Regions from separate parts of the Arthrobacter sp. JUb115 genome, predicted to be linked through region 2. Evidence: predicted binding sites of a transcription regulator. Region 2 holds the regulator's gene; the other holds the start of a gene.
What was found. The regulator LexA, encoded in region 2, represses DNA repair genes until DNA is damaged. The targets are predictions, from matches to a motif close to TCGAACANNTGTTCGA.

Region 1: uvrA (excinuclease ABC subunit UvrA) is a predicted target of LexA. The motif match lies at 6,038-6,053, and genes of this name have one in related genera.

Annotation. Positions count from the first base shown of each region.
Region 1 is NZ_SOBS01000006.1:57,993-65,760, reverse strand. Features, by position in the region: gene EDF61_RS11720 (GntR family transcriptional regulator) at 1-207, shown strand, start outside; gene EDF61_RS18940 (DUF4190 domain-containing protein) at 864-1,160, opposite strand; gene EDF61_RS11710 (hypothetical protein) at 1,420-1,818, shown strand; gene EDF61_RS11705 (GNAT family N-acetyltransferase) at 2,012-2,446, shown strand; gene EDF61_RS11700 (hypothetical protein) at 2,594-2,980, shown strand; gene EDF61_RS11695 (hypothetical protein) at 3,337-3,624, opposite strand; gene EDF61_RS11690 (DNA gyrase subunit A) at 4,135-4,407, shown strand; gene EDF61_RS11685 (nuclear transport factor 2 family protein) at 4,623-5,024, opposite strand; gene uvrA (excinuclease ABC subunit UvrA) at 6,079-7,768, shown strand, end outside.
Region 2 is NZ_SOBS01000001.1:42,720-50,487, forward strand. Features, by position in the region: gene priA (bifunctional 1-(5-phosphoribosyl)-5-((5-phosphoribosylamino)methylideneamino)imidazole-4-carboxamide isomerase/phosphoribosylanthranilate isomerase PriA) at 178-915, opposite strand; gene EDF61_RS18670 (CG2302 family histidine operon protein) at 943-1,092, opposite strand; gene hisH (imidazole glycerol phosphate synthase subunit HisH) at 1,095-1,730, opposite strand; gene hisB (imidazoleglycerol-phosphate dehydratase HisB) at 1,731-2,351, opposite strand; gene EDF61_RS00220 (histidinol-phosphate transaminase) at 2,374-3,480, opposite strand; gene EDF61_RS00225 (LysM peptidoglycan-binding domain-containing protein) at 3,562-3,915, opposite strand; gene lexA (transcriptional repressor LexA) at 4,174-4,893, shown strand; gene EDF61_RS00235 (glycoside hydrolase family 76 protein) at 4,950-6,029, opposite strand; gene EDF61_RS00240 (ATP-dependent DNA helicase) at 6,135-7,768, opposite strand, start outside.

The DNA.
Region 1 (7,768 bases), on a different contig from region 2:
GCCAAGGTCTACAAGGAACTTGAGCTGCAAGGTGCCGTTGTCACCCGCGGCCGCCACGGAACCGTGGTCCAAGCCGCCGAGAATCGTGCAGAGCAGGAAGTCAGCGATGCGGCCGCCGACCTGGCCCGCATCGCCCAACTGTGGTCGGTCGACGAAGCGACCGCGGTGAAGTACTTGCGCGCGGCATTCAGTTCCCTGCCAAGGTAGACCCAAGGCACCTCTGGAAGTGATTCCGGGAACCAGCCGCAGGTGGAACCTGATGAATGCGAATTGGAATGACGGCATTCATTCCTGCAACTGCCCCGTGGCGATTGACTGGCCATGGGAGCAGGACTAGGAACCTTGCGGGTTCACCTAACTTCATCTGCCAATAGCCAACGAGCGTAGCTTCCCCATCGAGGTGGGGATTATCCGCGCGCCCGCCGCTATCCAAACCAGTGGTCCGTTCAACGGCGAACTGCAAGAGCTCGCCCGCGAATAGAGGCCATTGGCGATAACTGGAGAGATTGCGGACTGGAGCCTGGGAAACTAGGCCAACGCGCTGCGCCGGGCCGTTCGTGCCTGCACCGTCCGCGCCTCCGAATCCACCTGCTGGCATCCATTGGCGTTGTGAATATGTGCGCTCCGATTCTCGGCCCAGACCCGCTAAGTCGCCCAAGCGAGTGGGAGTTTTAGAACCCAGGCATGCTGATTTGAAACGAGTGCCATGCGCGTGGGGGAGAATGTTCTGGCTTGTCTGCCAGATGGGCAACATTCCTAACGCCGTGGAGCACGGTGAGGTAGTCCGCTTCATAAAAATGAGGCGACACCGGTGGATAGGTCTCAGCGCAGGGTCATGAAACCTAGCTCGTGAAATTACGGCGTTATGCGTTGTATTGCTGAATCATTGCCGGGATGGCAGTTAACATCGTGAAGAGCGCCAAGGCGGCAATGGCGTATCCCACCACGAGCGCAACGATTGCCAGCCGGCGGCCGCGTCCGCCCCGTATGGTGATCTGGCTTAGCGCGACATGGCCTGCGCCCACGGCCAAGATGGCCAGACCTGAATTGCCAAAGAACCATAGGCTCAGAACGGCAAGGGCCACCAGGGCCAGGGCTGCAACGGAGTACTTGTTCAGTGATCCCGCATCCGTGTATGACGAGACTCTTTGCGTTGCCATGCGGTTCCTCCATCGATTGCTGTTACGACGGAGTTTAGACGCCTATTCCCTCGAAAGGCCAGGGAGTCAACAAGCTGGAAGGGTTCGTGAGCTTCGGATCGAAAGTACCAGTACTGGTAGTGCTCGTCCGGCTTGATATTTCGAAATGAGCTAGGTGGGCACGCCGAGGGTCACGCGCTGCGGGGCACGAGCGCGGACTGATTGTGGTTGGCCTAGATGCATGAACGTATCCTAAACGAATGATGCTAGATTTTGGCTCATGAAAGATGACCAAAAGGTACTGGACTACCTCGCCCAGTTGAAGGAACAGATTGAGAAGGTCATCATAAACTTGCCGAAGGAAAATAGCGCTCAAGTCTACGTTCGTAAGCACCATATTCACTTAGATCTTCAAGGTCACCGGCTCAGTGTCTTCACACTGGTAGTCGGCGGAGAAGCGCCGGAACTCGTCTACGATGGGCGATATATAGGATTTCGAACGATTCCCGAAGGCTTGGACGAAGTCATGGAATTCGTGGAAGAAACGATCGATGACGTTGCGACTTTTGTCCTCAGCACGAAGCCGCTACTAGCTCATAAAAGATCCGTCTTTCGACGCGCTTTTATTTGCATACCGAGCAATCACGGACCGGAGTGGAAGCTCCAGCAGTTCAGTTAACGCATTGGCGACTGGGAACATTGTCCGGGCTGGTCAGCAGTACTGCCCATTGTCCTCCGTTCTGTGTCGCCCGAACGTGAACCCCTGTGCCAGGTGCTCATTTCCATCCGAGTATGCTCAGGATTACCTGGCGGACGACGCGGTGCTGGCACTTGAACTGATCCGGGATTCTTCCGAGTACTAGAATTAGGCCATGGTTTCTATCCGCACAGCCATTGATACCGACTATTCTGCTTTACTTGCGATTTGGCGCCGCTCAGTCGAGGCAACACACGAGTTCTTGACTCCAGCGGATATCGACTCCATTGAACTGGACGTAGCAAAATATTTGCCTCAGATGTCCGATTTGCGCGTAGCCGAAGAAGTTGGGCAACCGATGGGGTTCATCGCGATCGAGAAAGACATTGTTGAGATGCTGTTTGTTGATGCTTTTGCACAGGGGCGTGGGATTGGGAGCGCTCTGCTTAATTCGGTCGTCGCTGGCCGCGATTCCGTACGAGTCGACGTCAATGAACAGAATCCATCGGGACGAAACTTTTACGCCGCAAAGGGATTCACGCAGATAGGTCGGTCCGAAACCGACGGTGAAGGCCGAGCGTTCCCAATTCTTCACCTCGTGAGCACGTAGGCGCATTAACCACGAGGCTATCCGGGACAAATGGATACCGCTCCATATTACTGTGCCCTAAACGAGCGCCCGCAAGAGGAACGCCCGACGGGACCTAAGATTGCTAGCGACCGCTAGACCTAGTATTCACTCTGGTAGAACTGATGCATGCGATGGATTGAGAAATGGTTCGATGAAACTGACTGGCCGAGGGATCCTCTCTTGGATGAATTCCGTGATTCAGTTTGGGAGCTCACGCTCGCCGGAGAGACCAGAGGGTGGCTGACCATTTCGATCACTGTTATGCGATCGTTCCCGTTTTTCTGGGACAAGCAAGAGAATATGTGGTCCCAAATGCATTGGTTAGACGGCGAGCACGAATTACCGGAGGAGGATTACGGGCCAGGATGGTACTCAGCCGAAGAACTGCGAGACGGACATTTCGTCACCGATGATCCCAGGAATGGTCAAGAGACCAGCTTTACTGCCACCAGAGTCATCTGTACCGAGCGCGACCAATTGTGGAATCAACTGGATCACGGAGTAATTCGATAAACCGAGAGTTGCACAGATTACTGTCCTGCTCAGGAAGCGTTATTGGGACGTTTTCCCTGCACCTTGCCGGGCAGATTGTTCTTCAAGGAGCACAAGGGCTTTTTCGCTCGCATTCCTGATCCGATTCAACGCACCAATGATACTTATGCTCGCGAAGAGATTAACGAGAATTAGAACAACGAGAAACCAAGTGTTTTCCATGCTGCAACTCTTCCAGATCTTCTCACCGGCGTCTATCGAGGACGCTCAGCACTGCGGTGAGGCGCAATCAGGTCAAATCAGGCATGCGTTCCAGTCGCCGAACGTTCAGCGGGATGCTTAGATCGATAGGATTCCATATTCTCCCGTCTTCATGATCACGGTTCGAGCAATGGGCTTGGCGGCAACGGCGTTTCCTCACCGGTGGGCTCCTGCCCGTGCAACCGGCACATTCCGATTCCGCCTCCATAGTTGTACTCGACCCAGACCACTGCCTGGCGTCCATTCCTATTGGCTTCCGCCCAGGCAAGGACGTCTTCCACGCACGCTGCGTTCTCGATCCGGTGCTCGCTGCTGTCGCAGTTTTCATTCCAGAAGTCCACGCGGTACACCGGAGTGAGGTTTTCTTCGCTGACATAGCGCGGATCAACGGGGGATATCTTCATGCTTCCCACATCCATGGTGACAATCTATCCCGATCGGGGTGAATCATGCAGGAATCCACTCACCGTCCCGCAAGTCGGTCGATGGCCGGTGGCCAGATTCTGGGTGAACCCACGCATGAAGTTCAGCGCCTGGCCGGTCCGCAAGTGGAACGCTCTACGGGACGACACACAGAGAGCAAGATGAACAGCTGCATCTTGAGTGCCCACGGCTGAGTAACTACCGTGATGGTGCCTTTTAAAACTCGGTTTTGGATCGCTCTGCCGTCATATTGACCTCCAGTTTGCGGATTCCTGGCTTGCTTGGCCAAGCTGCCAAGCTGCCAAACTCCGGTCCGCCCTGAATATTCAGTCCAGACCGCGATTTAGGACATTTCCTGTGCCTTCAGTATTGACTCAGAAACAGCATGAACGTGTCAGAACAACGTATTGGGCTACTCCAATCGGGAGTATTCGAATCCATCCGCCGGAGGTGGTCTACCCCAGGATTAAAGTTTGTGAAACAATCGCCGCATGGATGAGAGCGAGCTGCGGACGAAACAAGAAATGATGATCCTCGAGGCTTTAGTTCAAGCGATCGATCGGCGTGAGGAAGTTTTCGACGCGATAGGAAGTTCAGAGAACCTGGACGAAGCTAATCTTCGTGTATCTCAGCTGTTGGGAGTGGGAGACAACTGTAGTCGAGCGGTTCTCGACATGCAGGCCAGAAGGTTCACCCGAGACCAGCGTCAAATTTTAGCTTCGCACGTAGAGGAACTCAGATCAAAGTTATCTCGTGCACAATGAATGGATCATAAACGCCGGAGGCTGCTCTACGCAGCATAGGCGGATAGTGAAAATATGCTTCAGTGGTTGGGTTGGTTCCAGGAAAGTTCATATCCCTTGGACCAAAATGAGTGGGCCTTGCAAAAGAAGTGTCAGTTGAACCGCCAGCCTGACTTGCACTGACCTTCATTCCTTTGCTGTCTATAAACGAACCTTGAACGGGACAGAGTGTGACGTCAGGCGCTGAATGGATGCTCAGGTCGCAGGTGGTGCCCTTCTTTGACGTGTGAGTAGTCTCGCGCCGTTGTTACTAAGCCTGAATCGTCGAATGAAAGCACTGTGCATCCTGAAACGGTCATTGGTTGGTCCTTGATGAACATGACGACCCAGTACTCGACGGAAGCTGAACTTCCGTTGACGATTGGTTCGCTGAACCATGTTTCTGCCGGATTGGTTTCTTCCGCGAAGCATTCCTCCAGATAAGCGCGCAGACCGCTAGGCCCACGCAATGGTCTGAACATCGAGGCCCAGTGGTCGCCGTCATCAGCTTGTAGCCCGACAATTGCATCCACGTCCTTGAGTGGCCAAGCGGCGGCCCATGTTGTCGCCCAGCGTTGCGCGGCTTCGAGAGTTTGCATGTTGAATTCCTGTTGACGTAGTTGATTGGTGACTGCAGGTTGTTCGGGCCGCGCGGGCAGCCAGGTTCCCATAAGGCTTGCAATTGCTTGCAACGCTACTATCGGCCGAGCAGATTCACGTTATAGGTTCGATCAGTGTTGCTTGGTGCTGACTTTTTCAAAATGTCTCGCAAGCCGGTCTCGTACAGGAACACACCACGTGCTGACCTGGATGACAGAAGTTTCATGGATTCACGGGAAAGCTGGCCGTTCCGTATACCCCGTCCGGTGTAGTGACCGGTGAGGGGGCATAAAACGGAACGATCTGCCGCTGCCTCATGATGTTGAATGCTGGCACGGAAAAGAATTGCTGTCGGATGGCCTTGACACCGCGGATGACGCCACTAGGCGGATCGTTTGGCGAGGTTCGCGATGTAGTTGCGTTGAGGATCAGTGATTGCGGTGCCCTGATTGACGGCGTGAACCGAACGACGAACTTTATCCGTTTTCTGGCTTGCGCAACACGGGGCATGCGCTCGCCGCTCATTGGCATCTATGAGATAGCTGCGATCTTGGGGAGGTATCGCACACGTGGCAGGCGCAGGAGCGGGACGGTTCATGATGTTGCTGAAGCGGCTTGAGCCGAAGGCGGCCACCAGGTGGGTGTATTCCAACGTTGAGTGCGGCAGGGTGGCAGCGGTCGGTGGATCTCGACCGGCTAGGTTATTCGCCAGCCAACGTATTCGACCACAGGGCCCATCGGTTCCGGTTCGGAACAGCAGGCTTCGGGGAGGTCCGGCATGTGCCGGCCCTGAGGCAGCATGCCAGTGGGAAACGCGGGAGCCGGCCAAGTCCATCCCGTCAGCGCGGGGTTCCAAGGGCAACCGGTACCTCGAATGGGACGTCGTGGTCCGGTCTCGATTCACAGGGATGCCGGCTCACCGGTCGCCTTTTCGGGTGGATGAACGAGCACGCATAGCGCTCGCCGTGCGCCGGATCAGGGGTTTGGAGAATTAACTGTGAGTTGCGTCCATTCGTACACGTATTCGAAGTAGTTTTCGATTAGTATTGCCTCGTGGCTATTTCATCGCAGAGTAAAAGAACTGATCTGACTCGCCTGGTCGTCAAGGGTGCACGCGAGCATAACCTGAAAAACGTGGACATTGATCTCCCGCGTGACGCAATGATTGTCTTTACCGGCCTGTCCGGCTCGGGCAAGTCCTCCTTGGCCTTCGACACCATTTTTGCCGAAGGCCAGCGACGCTACGTCGAATCGCTCTCTGCCTACGCCCGCATGTTCCTCGGCCAGGTGGACAAGCCCGATGTGGATTTCATCGAGGGCCTGTCGCCAGCGGTGTCCATCGACCAGAAGTCAACCAGCCGCAACCCGCGTTCCACCGTGGGCACGATTACCGAAGTGTACGACTACATGCGCCTGCTGTGGGCCCGCGTGGGCCGTCCGCATTGCCCGATCTGCCACGAACCGATCTCCAAGCAGACTCCGCAGCAGATCGTCGACCAGCTGATGGAGCTACCGGAGAAAACCCGCTTCCAGATCCTCGCCCCGGTAGTGCGCTCGCGCAAGGGCGAATTCGTCGACCTGTTCGCGGAGCTCTCTTCCAAGGGCTTCGCCCGTGCCCGCGTTGACGGCACCACCATCCAGCTGAACGATCCGCCGAAGCTGGCCAAGCAGGTCAAGCACACCATTGAGGTGGTCGTCGACCGCCTGGCCATCAAGGAAGATGCCCGCCAGCGCTTGACCGACTCCATCGAAACGGCCCTGGGCATCGCCGAAGGACGCGTGCTGGCCGACTTCGTGGACCTGGACGAGGATGATCCCCAGCGCGTGCGCGCGTTCTCCGAGAACCTGGCCTGCCCCAATGAGCATCCGCTGGCCATCGATGAGATCGAGCCGCGTACTTTCTCCTTCAATAACCCGTTCGGTGCCTGCTCGGCCTGTTCCGGCATCGGCACCAAGCTGGAGGTCGATGAGCACCTGATCGTCCCGGATACCGAGGTCACCCTGGCCGAGGGTGCGATCGCCCCATGGTCATTGGGCAAGGCCACCACCGAATACTGGAACCGCCTGATCGAAGGCCTGGGCCATGAGCTGGGTTTCACCATGGACACCCAGTGGCAGGACCTGCCGGCCGCTGCCCGCGAAGCGATCCTGAATGGCAAGGACCACAAGGTGGTCGTGCAGTACAAGAACCGCTTCGGCCGCGAGCGCAAGTACTCCACCGGCTTCGAGGGCGTCATCTCCTACGTGCACCGCAAGCACCAGGAAACCGAATCGGATCACGCCCGCGACCGCTACGAGCAGTACATGCGCCAGATTCCGTGCCCTACCTGCGGCGGCGCGCGCCTGAACCCGGCGTCGCTCTCGGTCTTGGTGGGCGGGCGTTCCATCGCTGAAGTTGCCGCCATGGACCTGCGCAGCGCCGCGGAATTCCTCTCCACGATCGTGCTCACCGCGCGAGAGGCGCAGATCGCCGCGCAGGTGCTCAAGGAAATCGACGCGCGCATGAAGTTCTTGCTGGACGTCGGACTGGAGTACCTGACCCTGGAACGCGCTGCTGGCACCCTGTCCGGCGGCGAGGCGCAGCGCATTCGCCTGGCTACGCAGATTGGTTCGGGCCTGGTCGGCGTGCTCTACGTTCTGGACGAGCCGTCCATCGGCCTGCACCAGCGCGATAACCGCCGCCTGATCGACACCCTGCTGCACCTGCGATCGCTGGGCAACACCCTGATCGTGGTGGAGCACG
Region 2 (7,768 bases):
CAAAACTGCAGTCATGAGCTTGGACACCCCTATCCGATGATTTCAGATTTCTTTCCCAGCACCTGCGCGCAGTCGCGGGCCCGAGGAGGGAAAGACCGGGATCCGCTTTCACGAATAAAAAAAGACGATTCAAAAGCGCGAGCTTCTGAATCGTCTTTCCCTGCTGCAGCATGGGGCCTAGCGGCGACCTGCTACATCGAGCGCTTCTTGCAAGGTGAATTGGCCCGAGTACAGCGCCTTGCCCATGATGGCTCCTTCGATGCCTTCTGGAACCAGCTCGCGCAAGACCCGGAGGTCTTCGAGCGAGGAGATGCCGCCCGAGGCGACAATCGGCTTGCTGGTCTTGGCAGCGATTTCGCGCAATAGTTCAACGTTCGGTCCGCGCAGGGTGCCGTCCTTGGTCACGTCGGTGACGACGTATCGGGCGCATCCGGCATCTTCGAGGCGGGCCAGAACGTCCCACAGGTCGCCTCCGTCCTTGGTCCAGCCGTGGCCGGACAAGGTGGTTCCGCGCACGTCCATGCCCACGGCGATCTTGTCGCCGTGGCGGGCAATGGCCTGCTTGGTCCATTCCGGGTTCTCCAGCGCGGCGGTTCCGAGGTTGACGCGGGTAGCGCCGAATTCCAGGGCCCGGTCAAGTGAAGCGTCATCGCGGATACCGCCGGAGAGCTCGACCTTGATATCCAGTTCCTTGGCAATGCGCTGGACAATCTCAACATTGCTGCCACGGTCAAAGGCTGCGTCCAGGTCGACCAGGTGCAGCCATTCAGCGCCGGCGTTCTGCCAGGAGAGCGCAGCTTCCAGCGGGTCGCCGTATCCGGTCTCGGAACCGGCTTCGCCCTGGACCAGGCGCACTGCCTGTCCGCCAGCGATATCTACTGCAGGCAAAAGTTCGAGGATTGGTTGCTCGCTCATGATGTCCTTAGTGAAGAAGTAATGTGATTAGTAGGTCAAGGACCAGGCTGCGATCAGGCTCAGGCCTGCAAGTACCCACAGCGCGATGATCCATGAGATATGGGCCTTCTGGCTCTTCAGCGAAATGGCTCCGCCAATCAGGAAGGCCCCGACAACGCCCAGAATAAGGGTCCACATGCCTAGAGCGTCCCCAACCAGTTGCGAAGCAGCTGCGCGCCAGCGTCCCCGGACTTCTCCGGGTGGAACTGCACTGCCGATAGCGGGCCGTTCTCGACGGCGGCCACGAAGGGCGTTCCGTGCGTCGACCAGGTCACCTGTGGCGGGGTCATCGCTGGCTGGGTTACGTCGAATTCCCACTTCTGAACAGCGTAGGAGTGCACGAAGTAGAAACGTTCACCCTCGATGCCGGCGAACAGCTTGGATCCTTCCGGCGGGCGTACCGTGTTCCAGCCCATGTGCGGGATGACATCCGACTGCAGGCGTTCAACCTTGCCCGGCCATTCGCCAATGCCTTCGGTTTTCACACCGTGTTCCACGCCTTCTTCAAAGAAGACCTGGTGTCCCACGCAGATACCCAAAACCGGCAGGCCCCCGGCAATGCGGCGACCGATCCAGCGCAGGGAACCGGTTTTGGCCAGCTGCTCCATGACCGAGGCGTAGGCGCCAACACCGGGGACTACCAGGCCGTCGGCGGCCACGATCTTCTTCGGATCTGCGGTCAGTTCCACTTCGGCACCGGCGGCTTCCAAAGCGCGCACAGCGGAGCGGACGTTGCCGGACCCATAATCCAGGACAACTACTGTTTTCTTTTCCACTTACAGTGCACCCTTCGTGGATGGGATCTTGTCGCCCATGCGCTCATCGCGCTCTACCGCTTCGCGCAATGCGCGCGCGAAGGACTTGAACTGCGCTTCAACGATGTGGTGCGGGTCGCGACCCGAGAGCACCTCGATGTGAGCACAGATCTGTGCGTGGAAAGTGATGGCTTCGAAGACGTGACGGGTCATCGAACCGGTGAAGTGACCACCGATCAGGTGGTATTCCTGGCCCGCAGGCTCGCCGGAGTGCACGAGGTATGGCCGGCCCGACACATCGACTACCGAACGGGACAGGGCTTCGTCCAGTGGAGCGTAGGAGGTGCCGAAGCGGCGGATGCCGGCCTTGTTGCCCAGTGCCACGCGCAGTACTTCGCCAATGGTGATCGCGGTGTCCTCGACGGTGTGGTGAACGTCGATGTGGGTATCGCCGGTTGCACGCACGGTGAGATCGATGAGCGAATGCTTGGATAGCGCAGTCAGCATGTGGTCGTAGAACGGCACCGAGGTGCTGATCTCAGAGACACCGGTGCCATCGAGGTCCAGTTCAACGAATACGGACGATTCGCTGGTCACGCGTTCCATGCGGGCGCGACGTGCGCCAATCAATTCGGCAGACATGTCTTCCTTCGCTTGTCTTTGATTACTTCTGCGAGCCGAGCAGTTCGGCAAGTCGTTCCAAGAAGGCTGTGGTTTCCGATTCGGTTCCTGCCGTAACACGCAAGGTTCCCGGGATTCCATTGTCGCGGATGATGATGCCGGCTTCCAACAGGCCTTCCCAAATCTTGTGGGGGTCTTCGACGCCACCGAAGAAGACGAAGTTGGAGTCGGAGACCGATGGCTTGAGGCCAAGTTCCTTCAGGCGCGCGACGATGCGGTCCCGCTGGGACTTGATGTCCTCGACCTGGGCCAACAGCAACTCGATGTTCTTCAAGGCCGCGATGGCGGTTGCCTGGGTCACTGCCGACAGGTGGTACGGCAGTCGCACCAAGCGGATGGCATCGGTGACTTCTGGCGCAGCGGCCAGGTAGCCTACGCGCGCACCGGCCAGGCCGAAAGCCTTGGACATGGTGCGCGAGACAATCAGCCGCTGGCGGCCTTCGAGCAGGCTCAGCGCCGAGGTGGTGCTGGCCAAGGAGAACTCGGCGTACGCCTCATCCACGATCACCATGCCGTTATGCTCGCTCATGGCTTCATATACCGCGGTGATGACGTCCAGGCCAAGGGCCGTGCCGGTGGGGTTATTCGGAGAGCAGAGGAAAACGATGTTCGGCTTGTGCTCGCGAACCTGTGCGGCTGCGGAATCGGCGGACAACGTGAAATCTGCGGCGCGTTCACCGGCGATATATTTCGTGTCAGTACCACTGGCAAGCAGCGGGTACATGGAGTAGGTTGGGCCGAAGCTCATCACGGCACGGCCGGGGCCGCCAAAGGCTTGCAGGATTTGCTGCAGGATTTCATTGGAACCGTTAGCGGCCCAGATATTGTCCTTGGTGAGCGAGTGGCCGAGGTAATCGGCTAGGAGTTCGCGAAGCTCGGTGAACTCGCGGTCCGGATACCGGTTCAACATTGCCGCCGCCTTGGCCACCTCTTGTGCAATGGCATCGACGACTGTCGGTGGCAACGGATGGGTGTTCTCGTTGACGTTCAGCTGGATGGGCACGTCAATTTGTGGTGCGCCATAAGGGGATAGCCCGCGGAGATTCTCACGCAAGGGCAGCTGACTCAAAAGTTCACTGCGGTCATTCACGCATCAAGTCTACGTGCGCAGCGCGCCTGCCGGTGAATCCGCTACGGCCACAGGTAACAAACTCGAAGCAGGCTGGGGAAGCTAGCCGGCAAGGACCGGAATCGACAAGGTTTCGCCAACCTGGATTTCGCTGCCGGTCAGGGCATTGAGTTCGGCGATGTGGCCCACTGCCGAGGTCACGTCGTAACCGGTGGCGTAATCCCGGGCCAGGCTCCACAGCGTATCCCCTGGAATAACGGTGACATCAACGGTTCCGACTCCAACAGGAGTATCGGCTGCGGCATGCGCGTCAGAGGCAAACATGGAGATGAAGAAAGCTGCGGCGATGGTGAGTGCGAAAATGGGCATACCCACAAGCACGGCCCATCCGCGACGGTTGATGCGGATCTTCAGTGGTGCCTGGGTCTGATTTGAGTCAAGTGCGACGGTTGCCATGACTTTGTCTCCTCAAGAAATTCAAGTGATGCGAATTTGTATTCGAAAGCGTAGATTCGAAAACTTGTTCGAACCTCGTATATCTGTTCTAACAGAGGTTTGCGGAACTTGTCCAGAAGTTTTCGAACAAATCTTTGAAAGAAGCTCGCTTATCTACTAAGATTTCGAAGTAGACGAGCAATGAAAACATCTCACCATCTAGCGCCGACAGTTTGGACTTACGAACTTTCGAATGATTGCTAGGGAAGGCAAAATCTCATGTCAGCTTCACAACGCACTCCCCGATCGAATGCACGTTCGCTGACGATTCGCCAAAAGAAGATCCTGGAGACGATCCAGCGGTCAATCGGCAAGAACGGTTATCCACCATCGATGCGTGAGATTGGTGACGCAGTAGGGCTCAAGAGCCTTTCGAGCGTCACCCACCAGCTGAGCCAGCTGGAAAAGCTCGGCTATATCCGTCGAGATCCACGCCGTCCGCGCGCAATGGAAATCCTGCTGCCTCTGCAGCTGGCCGAAGACGCCGAGAAGGCCGAAGTTTCGAAGGAGGTCGAGCCAGATGCCAGCGAAGACGCCAAGATCATTGAATTGAGCACTTCCGCTGACACCACCATGGTTCCCCTGGTTGGCCGTATCGCTGCCGGCGGTCCGATCCTTGCCGAACAGTCCGTCGAAGATGTTTTCTCGTTGCCTCGTCAGCTCGTAGGCCACGGCGAACTGTTCATGCTCAAGGTTTCCGGCGATTCAATGGTTGACGCTGCGATTTGCGATGGCGACTGGGTAGTTGTCCGCCGCCAGCAGACGGCGGACAACGGCGACATCGTAGCTGCCCTGCTCGATGAAGAAGCCACGGTAAAGACTTTCCGGCAGCGTGACGGGCATACCTGGCTGCTTCCGCAGAACTCGCGCTACGAACCAATTTTGGGTGATGCCGCAACGATCATGGGACGCGTCGTCTCGGTGATGCGCTCGCTCTAGAATACGTACGGTCATTGCGCTGGTGCTTGGCACCAGCGCAATTCTCGTTTAACCCGCTATTGGCCGGCGTTCAACTCGAATTGAGCGGCCGCCGAGAAGATCATCCAGCGTTGGATTGCCGCCGAAAGCCGGCGTGGTTCCTGGTCAGCCAGATGGCGCGCCGTTGCCATGACCAGCCTCCTGGCCTGCTCCCGGCTCCGGGCTTCTATGCGGACATCATTACCGGCGAGGGCCAGATATCGGCAGAGTATCCCCGCGAACAGGTTGCCGTCTCCCCCGCTGTTGAACGAGAGGACCCCGGCAGCAGTTGACAGCGATTTCGTGGTGGCATCGATCAGTACTTTAGCGTGAGCCAGATCAGCAGGCTCGCCAAGCTCAAGCAATGCCCCGAGCACCAGGCCCTGGTTATAGGTGTAGACCGCTGGTTCCACGGCGTGTCCCTGCGTGGTCAACCGAAGTCCGTCCAGATACAGTCCTCGCTCCACGCTGAACAGATTCTTTTCCAGCCACTGGAGAAGCTCTCGCGCGGTCTCTTTCTCCCCGGTACGGGCAAAGAACAGTGCCGCCGGCGCGTTGGCTGGCGTGTTCTTGAAATCCCGCTTTCTGGACCAGTACAGGCCGCCGTCCAGCACCCCATCCATGCCGGCATGGAGCTGCCGTCCCAGCGTCCGAACTGCCGCCTCGGCAGGACGGCTCCTGTGTCCCGTCACCAGCTGCGTGAACTCTGACAGGCGGCCGCTGGCCAGGGCAAGCCAAGCCATGTCGTCGAAGAAGTAGTTGGGCAAGATCCCGAAGTTTCGAATTCGAATGCCGCGCAATAGGCCGTTGGCCCGGGCAAGCGCTTCGCGCGCCCGGTGTTCGTTGCCTTCGTCCCAGTACGATCGGCCCTCATCGATGATGGCATCCAGATAGTGCGCCTGCCACCAATAGTTCCACTCCGCAAGCGGGTGCGCGAAACCATTGAGATTGCTGAGCATGCTTCCGTCGCGCAACCGATGCGCTTTGCTGTAGCTCTGTCCAATCCACGTTCCGGGCAACCCCATGAGGCGATGCCCGAACCGCTGGTGGGTGTCGATCGCGGCTTGGTGCGCCAATTCCTGCATGGACTCCATGGTGCCTTCCGATTCGAGCTTCATCAGTTCTTGTCACAGACCTTAGTGCATCTGGAAGCATCATGCTGGTACCGGTTAAAGAACTTGAGCTGTCCCGAAGGACAGCTCAAGTTCATACTCTGGCCGCGGCTATTTCCCGCCCGGGTTCAATCGCTTGAGAACACCAGTGATGACCTTCTTATCGACAGTCGGCCACATCGGCGGCAGGGTAGCTTTCAAGAAGCTGCCGTACCGCGCCGTGGCCATGCGCGAATCAAGGATCGCCACAACGCCCTTATCCCCGACCGAACGAATCAAGCGCCCAGCACCCTGGGCCAGGCGAATCGCCGCATGGGTGGCGGCAACCTGCATGAAGCCATTTCCGCCATGCTTGGCCACGTCCTCGGAACGGGCCTTGGAGATAGGATCATCCGGGCGCGGGAAAGGAATCTTGTCGATGATGACCAGCCGGCAAGAATCGCCTGGCACGTCTACGCCCTGCCACAAGGTCATGGTTCCAAACAGGCAGGTGTCGCGTTCGCTGCTGAACTGTTCGACCAGCGACTTCATGCTGGCTTCACCCTGGCACAAGATTTCCACGTCCAGGCGCTCGCGCAAGATGCTTGCCGCTTCCTCGGCGGAACGCTTGGAAGTGAACAGCGCCAAGGCGCCGCCACCGGAGGCCTTGATGAGATCTTCGATCTCATCCAGCGTCTCCGCCGCCAGTTGGCGTCCTGGCTTGGGCAGGTGCTTGGCCACGTAGAGGATGCCCTGCTTGGGGTAATCGAAAGGGCTGCCAACATCTACGCCGGTCCATGATGGAGCGCCGGCGCCCATCAGGCCCAAGGAGCCTGCTACCGAGTCGAACTGCGAGCCAATGGCCAAGGTGGCGCTGGTCAATACGACCGTGCGCCCGTCGAAGAGGCCCTCGCGCAACTTGCCGGCCACCGACAACGGTGCCACGTTCAAGGTTGCAGGCTGGCTCTCATCGGCCTCGACGTAGCCCCGGCCTTCGACAAACTCCCGCGGACGGGTGGTGTACAGGACCTCGCGGCGTTCTTCGGATTCGAGCATGCGAATCGCATCATCCATCACTGCCTGCAGCTGGGAGCGGGCAGTCTGGCGGCCGCCATCGGCCGGTGCATTGGCTTCGGGCTTGGACAGCGCCAGAGCCAGCCGGGCCTGCTCCACGATGTCGTTCAGGGCAATGCCCATGTCTTCGCGCAGACCATGTTCCAGCAAGCCTGTCGGCAACCCGGTCAACGACTTTTCCAGGCGGTTTGCGGCCTTGACCATCTCATCCGCATTGATACCGCAATGGCGCTTGGCACCGCCAGCGGCGGTAAGCACCATGCGCGAGGAGAGCGCGCCCGAAACCGAGCTGGTCACGCGATCTTGCAGTTCGTGGGCCTCATCGATGATCGCGACTTCGAAGTCCGGGAGAACCGAAAGCCCCTCGAAGGCCGAAACCGCCAGCAACGCATGGTTCGTAATGACCACGTCGGACTCGGCGGCACGGGCACGCGCCATTTCCGAGAAGCATTCGTCCGCCATCGGGCACTTCTGCGAGCCGAGGCACTCCATGGCCGAAACCGAGACCTGCTTCCAAGCCTTGTCACTAACCCCGGGCACCAGTTCATCGCGGTCACCCGTGTCGGTCTCTTCGGCCCATTCACGCAGTTTCATTACTTCGCTAGCCAGCGGCGAGTAAGTTGTGCCGGCAGGTATTGCCGGCTCGTCCATGGAAAAAAGAGTGCCTTCGTCATCCGGGTATCCGCCGCCGA